DNA from 3 places in the Streptomyces sp. NPDC020731 genome. Region 3 is predicted to be linked to each of the others. Evidence: riboswitches for the same ligand, from Rfam matches in the RefSeq annotation. Region 3 holds a riboswitch; each other region holds the start of a gene.
The links. Region 3 has a riboswitch for thiamine pyrophosphate ahead of thiO (glycine oxidase ThiO). Riboswitches for the same ligand answer to the same signal wherever they lie in the genome.
Positions count from the first base shown of each region.

Region 1: linked by a shared signal. The riboswitch ahead of ACH4VX_RS13455 (thiamine ABC transporter substrate binding subunit) and the one ahead of thiO (glycine oxidase ThiO) in region 3 are both predicted to bind thiamine pyrophosphate.
Region 2: linked by a shared signal. The riboswitch ahead of thiC (phosphomethylpyrimidine synthase ThiC) and the one ahead of thiO (glycine oxidase ThiO) in region 3 are both predicted to bind thiamine pyrophosphate.

Region 1 covers NZ_JBIRTN010000007.1:256,862-259,119, forward strand. Annotated here, with positions in the region: gene rlmN (23S rRNA (adenine(2503)-C(2))-methyltransferase RlmN) at 1-983, shown strand, start outside; TPP riboswitch at 1,008-1,113, shown strand; gene ACH4VX_RS13455 (thiamine ABC transporter substrate binding subunit) at 1,194-2,258, shown strand, end outside.
Region 2 covers NZ_JBIRTN010000010.1:155,310-157,567, reverse strand. Annotated here, with positions in the region: gene ACH4VX_RS17655 (YibE/F family protein) at 1-849, opposite strand, end outside; TPP riboswitch at 921-1,111, shown strand; gene thiC (phosphomethylpyrimidine synthase ThiC) at 1,104-2,258, shown strand, end outside.
Region 3 covers NZ_JBIRTN010000004.1:377,725-379,982, reverse strand. Annotated here, with positions in the region: gene thiS (sulfur carrier protein ThiS) at 3-203, opposite strand; gene thiO (glycine oxidase ThiO) at 200-1,366, opposite strand; TPP riboswitch at 1,364-1,475, opposite strand; gene ACH4VX_RS08775 (hypothetical protein) at 1,527-1,868, shown strand; gene ACH4VX_RS08770 (NAD(P)/FAD-dependent oxidoreductase) at 1,897-2,258, shown strand, end outside.

The DNA of each region.
Region 1 (2,258 bases), on a different contig from region 3:
TCCGCGCCAAGCAGCTCTCGCAGCACTACTTCGCGCGGTACGCGCACGACCCGGAGCAGTGGACCGACATCCCGGCCGGTTCGCGCGGCAGGCTCCAGGAGGCACTGCTTCCCGAGCTGATGACGGTCGTACGGCATCTGTCGACCGACCAGGGCACCACCCGTAAGACGCTGTGGAAGCTGTTCGACGGGACGCTCGTCGAGTCCGTGCTCATGCGTTATCCGGACCGGGTGACGATGTGCATCAGCTCCCAGGCCGGCTGCGGCATGAACTGCCCGTTCTGCGCGACCGGGCAGGCCGGCCTCGACCGGAACCTGTCCACCGCCGAGATCGTGCACCAGATCGTGGACGGGATGCGGGCGCTCCGGGACGGCGAGGTGCCCGGTGGCCCGGCGCGGCTGAGCAACATCGTCTTCATGGGCATGGGTGAGCCGCTCGCCAACTACAACCGGGTCGTCGGGGCCATCCGTCGCCTCACCGACCCCGAGCCGGACGGGCTCGGGCTGTCCCAGCGCGGGATCACCGTGTCCACCGTCGGTCTCGTCCCGGCCATCCACCGGTTCACCGGCGAGGGCTTCAAGTGCCGGCTCGCCATCTCGCTGCACGCCCCCGACGACGAGCTGCGCGACACCCTCGTCCCCGTGAACACGCGGTGGAAGGTGCGCGAGGTCCTCGACGCCGGGTTCGAGTACGCGGCCACCTCCGGGCGGCGGCTGTCCATCGAGTACGCGCTCATCCGGGACATCAACGACCAGGCCTGGCGCGGCGACCGCCTCGGACGGATGCTCAAGGGCCGGCCGGTGCACGTCAACCTCATCCCGCTCAACCCCACGCCCGGCTCCAAGTGGACCGCCTCCCGCCCCGAGGACGAGAAGGCGTTCGTGGAGGCGATCGCCGCGCACGGCGTGCCGGTGACGATCCGGGACACCCGTGGACAGGAGATCGACGGGGCGTGTGGTCAGCTCGCCGCGAGCGAGAGGTAATGTGACTCGCGTAAGCACATCTTCATATTCCGACAGGGGAGCGCCACAGCGCTGAGAGTGCGGCACCGGCCGCAGACCCTCCGAACCTCGCCCAGGTCATTCTGGGTAGGGAGATCGGTCATCACTCGAGCTGTTGCGCCCTGCCCGGGACCTCTCAGAGGGGTCCCGGGCAGGGCCGCGTCTCTTCCTGGTCACTCCAGGAGGAATCAAGTGGGCATCACCAAGAAGGTCACGGTCCTGGCCGTCGGGCTGGGGCTGGTCACGCTGTCCGCGTGCGGGTCGTCCGACGGCGACGACTCGAGCGGGGGCGGGTCGTCCAAGACCGTGACCCTCGTCAGCCACAACTCGTGGGCCGTGTCGAAGGACGTCGTCGCCGCCTTCGAGAAGCAGTCCGGCTACCAGCTGAAGGTCCTCGAGGACGGCGACGCCGGGCAGGCCGTGAACAAGGCCATCCTCACCAAGGACAACCCCCAGGGCGATGTCTTCTTCGGCGTCGACAACACCCTGCTCTCCCGCGCCCTCGACAACGGGCTGTTCCAGCCGTACGAGGCGAAGGGCTCCGATCTGATCCTGCCCGAGTACCGGGTGGACCAGGACAAGCACCGGGTCACCCCCGTCGACAGCGGTGACGTCTGCGTCAACTACGACAAGGCGTGGTTCAGCGAGCACGGCCTGACCCCGCCGAAGAGCCTCGACGACCTGGTCGAGCCCGAGTACAAGGACCTCCTCGTCACCGAGAACGCCTCCACCTCCTCGCCCGGCCTCGGCTTCCTGCTCGGCACGGCAGCCGAGTACGGCGACGAGGGCTGGCAGGACTACTGGAAGAAGCTCAGGGCCAACGGCGTGAAGGTGGTCGACGGCTGGGAGCAGGCCTACAACGAGGAGTTCTCCGGCTCGGCCGGCGGCAGGAAGGCCAAGGCCGACCGTCCGCTGGTGGTGTCCTACGCCTCCTCGCCGCCCGCCGAGGTCATCTACGCCGACCCCAAGCCGGACACCGCCCCCACCGGCGTCGCCGAGGGCACCTGCTTCCGCCAGGTCGAGTACGCGGGCCTGCTGGACAACGCGAAGAACCCCGAGGGCGGCAAGGCGCTGCTGGACTTCCTGATCAGCAAGCGGTTCCAGGACGACATGCCGCTCAACATGTTCGTGTACCCGGTGCGGGAGGCCGCCCAGGTGCCCGAGGAGTTCGTGAAGTTCGGACCGCAGGCGAAGGACCCGCAGACGATGGACCCGGAGAAGATCGCCACCAACCGTGACCAGTGGGTCAAGTCGTGG
Region 2 (2,258 bases), on a different contig from region 3:
GATGAACACCGAGCCCAGGAAGCCGATCAGCAGCAGCGAGATCAGTGTGCCGAGCACCGCCACCGACGTACGCGCCGACAGCCCGTGACACAGGTACAGGGCGATCAGCATGATCGCGCTCGCCCCCACCACCGCCACGACCAGCGGGTTCGATCCCTGCAGGATCGCGGGCAGGATGAAGAAGTTGAGCACCAGGAAGCTGATCGCCAGCGCGACCAGCGCCATGACGCCACGCAGCCGTCCCACGGCCACGACGGCGAGCGCGAAGATGCCCGCGAGCAGCGCCATCGGGAAGCGCCGGTCCACATCGGTGACCGAGTACTGGAGGTCCTCGGGCGCGGAGGGCTCGTAGGCGACCACGACCTTCTGGCCCTCGCTCAGCTGCCGGGACTGGTCCGGCTGCACGATCTCGTTGAACGTACGGCCCTTGTCGTCGCCGGTGTCGACCCGGATCGTCGCCTTCTTGCAGGTACCGCCCGCCTGCTGCTGGGCGGACGAGCCCTCGGCGGTGGAGGTGTCGCCGGTCGGGACGCCCCCGGAGGCGTTGACGGACTGACAGCTCAGCTCGACCACCTTGGTGACCGTGGCGCGCTGTGTCTGCCGGTCGAAACCGACGCCTGTGCGCTCGTGCGCCGGGGCACCGCCCGGCCACAGCACGGCGAGTCCGATCAGCACCGCCGCCGTGAACGGGATCAGGATCGCCGCGATGACCTTGCGCAGGTGCTGGGAGACGGGCGCCGCCGGGCCGTGACTGTGGCTGTGCCCGTGCGCGTGGCCGCCGCCGTCTCCGGCACCGGGTGTGCGCGGTGGTTCGGGCGGTGGATACGGAGGAGGTTGAGTGGAGCTCACCGCCCGATCATCGCAAGAACGGGATGGGCCCTCTGTTCACCGCGCCAGAAATGACGCTAGCGTGGAGGCGCTTTTGTACACGCGGGAGCTCGGAGCACCGGGCTGAGAGGGCGCTGACCTCCGTCCCAGCGATGTTTCACATGAAACATCACCGAATTGCGAGTGATGTTTCACACGGAACGTCGGCAGACGGAAACCGCTGCGTCGACCGCCGAACCTGTTACCGGGTAATGCCGGCGTAGGGAGTAGGTCTCATGACCAACAAGGACGCACGCACGCCTGCCTCCACGCAGAACCCGACGGAGACGTCGGTGAACGGGGAGGCCGGGAAGTCCATCGGCTGGCACAAGGCGTACGTCGAGGGCGCACGCCCCGACCTGCGGGTGCCGGTCCGTCAGGTGCACCTCACCAACGGGCAGTCGGTCACGCTGTACGACACGTCGGGCCCGTACACCGATCCGCTCGTCGACACCGACGTCCGCCGGGGCCTGGCTCCGCTGCGGGAGAGCTGGATCATCGCCCGCGGTGACACGGAGGAGTACGCGGGCCGTCCCGTCCGTCCCGAGGACGACGGGATCAAGCACACCTCTCCGCGCGGGGGCCTGCGCAATCTGGACGCCGTGTTCCCCGGCCGGCCGCGCCTGCCGCGCAGGGGCCGCGGGGGCCGGGCGGTCACGCAGCTGGCGTACGCGCGCCGTGGTGAGACCACGCCCGAGATGGAGTTCGTCGCGGTCCGGGAGAACGTCTCCCCCGAAGTGGTCCGTGAGGAGATCGCGGCGGGCCGGGCGGTGCTGCCGGCCAACGTCAATCACCCGGAGATCGAGCCGATGATCATCGGCAAGCGGTTCCTGGTGAAGGTGAACGCCAACATCGGCAACTCGGCGGTCACGTCCTCCATCGAGGAGGAGGTCGAGAAGATGACCTGGGCGACCCGCTGGGGCGCCGACACGGTCATGGACCTTTCCACCGGCCGGAACATCCACACCACCCGCGAGTGGGTGCTGCGCAACTCCCCCGTCCCCATCGGCACCGTGCCGCTCTACCAGGCCCTGGAGAAGGTCGACGGCCGGGCCGAGGAACTGACCTGGGAGATCTACAAGGACACGGTCGTCGAACAGGCCGAGCAGGGTGTGGACTACATGACGGTCCACGCGGGCGTGCGTCTCGCGTACGTACCGCTCACCGCCCACCGCAAGACCGGCATCGTCTCCCGCGGCGGCTCGATCATGGCCGCATGGTGCCTGGCGCACCACAAGGAGTCGTTCCTGTACGAGAACTTCGAGGAGCTCTGCGAGATCCTCGCCGCGTACGACGTCACGTACTCGCTCGGCGACGGCCTGCGGCCCGGGTCCATCGCGGACGCCAACGACGAGGCGCAGTTCGCGGAGTTGCGCACGCTCGGGGAACTC
Region 3 (2,258 bases):
GGTCAGCCTCCCTGGACGGCGGTCAGGACTTCCACACGGTCACCCTCGGAGAGGGGCGTGGCGGGCCACTGCGCGCGCGGGACGACGGTTTCGTTGAGGGCGGCGGCCACCCCTGAGGGCGCCTTGGTGAGCGACTTCACGACGAGGTCGAGGGCCGTGCCGGGCGCGAACCGCCGGTGTTCCCCGTTGACCGAGATGTTCATGCGGGCTGCTCCGTGCGGACGGCGGCGCCGAAGCGCCGGGGGGTGAACGGACGGGCCACCTCCGGCAGCGCGCCGGTGGTCAGGACCTCCGCCATGGCATCGCCGGTGACCGGTGTCAGCAGGACACCGTTGCGGTAGTGGCCGGTGGCGAGGAGCAGCCCCTCGAGGCCGGTCGGGCCGAGCAGCGGCGCGTTGTCGGGGGAGCCGGGGCGCAGGCCGGCCCGGGTCTCGGCCAGCGGCAGCTCGGTGATGCCGGGGACCAGCTCGTGGGCGTCGCGCAGCAGCTCGTACACACCGCCCGCGGTCACCGTCGTGTCCCAGCCCGTCTCCTCGCTGGTCGCCCCGATCACCAGCTCGCCGTTCTCGCGCGGCACCAGATAGACATGGCTGCCGCGCACCACGGCCCGCACCGTCCGGCTCAGGAAGGGACCGTGCCGCGCGGGCATCGTCAGCCGTACCACCTGCCCCTTCACGGGACGGACGGGCGGCAGCACGTCCTCCCGGACGCCCGCGAGCCGCCCGCTGAGGCTGCCCGCGGCGAGCACCACCTGCCCGGCGCCCAGTTCGGTGCCGTCGGCCGTGACGACGCCCGTCGCGCGATCTCCCGCGACCACGAGCCGCTCGGCCCACGCGCGGTGGACGGTCACGCCCGCGCGCTCACAGGCGGTGACCAGCGCGGTCGCCAGCCGCCGGGGGTCGATCTGGTGGTCGCCGTCCACCCGCAGCCCGCCGCGCACCCCCGGCGCGAGCATCGGCTCCAGGCGCCGGCAGTCCCGCCCGGAGAGCCACTGCGAGTCCAGCCCCGACCGCTGCTGCAGGGCGTGCAGGTCCCGCAGGTGGGCGCGGTCGTCGGCGTCCAGCGCCACGGCGAGCGTGCCGCACGCGCGGTAGCCGAGGTCCTGGCCGGTCAGCTCGGTCAGCTCGGCCGCGAAGACGGGATAGCGCCGCGCGGAGGCGAGGTTCAGACCGAGCAGGGTCTCCTCGCCGTAGTGCAGTTCCGTGACGGCGGCCAGCATCCCGGCGGCCACCCGGGCGGCGCCACCGCCCGGTTCGGGGTCCACCACGGCTGTGACGAGACCGCGCTGCGCGGCCCGCCAGGCCGTGACCAGACCGATGATTCCGCCCCCGACGACGAGGACGTCTGAGGTACGCGTGGGCGACATGGGCGTCCAGCCCCTCCCTTCGCCGGCATGACCCGGATCAGGTTCGTACGGTCGGAGGCCGCCAGCCTCCCTCTCAGCCCGGTGCGTCCGGGCTCCCGCGAGTGCTTGTACGTTGGCCACCCTAGCCCGCACCGCACCGCGCCTGTAAGGGAGCCTCCGCGTGGCACCATCGCTCGACGGACTCGTCCTCGCCCCCGTGGCCGACCAGGCCCCCGGCCAGGTCGGCACCCGCACCCGGTTCGTCTACCACGAGCGGGACGGCGAGATCTGGGCCGAGTACGCGGGCGGCGACGTCGTGCGCGGGCACTTGGTGGGCACCCGCGCGGGGGACCGGCTGGACTTCCGGTACGTGCAGCTGAAACGGGACGGCACCACCTCCTCGGGGCACTGTGTGTCGACGGTCGTGGAGCTGCCCGACGGACGGGTACGGCTGGAGGAGAGCTGGGCGTGGGAGTCGCAGCCGGGCAGCGGGACGAGCGTGGTGGAGCAGCTCGGCCGATGACGTCGCGTCAGGTGTCTAAGGTGATCGGGTGAGCGAGCAGACGCAGCAACCGGGACGGTCCGAGCCGCGGCGGGTGGTGGTGGCGGGCGCGGGCATGGCCGGTGTGCAGACCGCCCTCGCCCTGCGGGAGCAGGGCTTCACCGGCACCGTGACCCTGATCGGCGCGGAACCCCACCAGCCGTACGACAGGCCGCCGTTGTCGAAGGCGGTGCTGCTCGGCAAGGCCGAGGACTCCGCCTTCGACGTCGACTTCGAGGACGCCGGCATCGAACTGCGGCTCGGCTGCGAGGTGCTCGGCCTGCGCCCCGCCGACCACGAACTGGACACGGAGACCGGACCCGTCCCGTACGACGTCCTGGTGGTCGCCACCGGTGCGGAACCGGTCCGGCT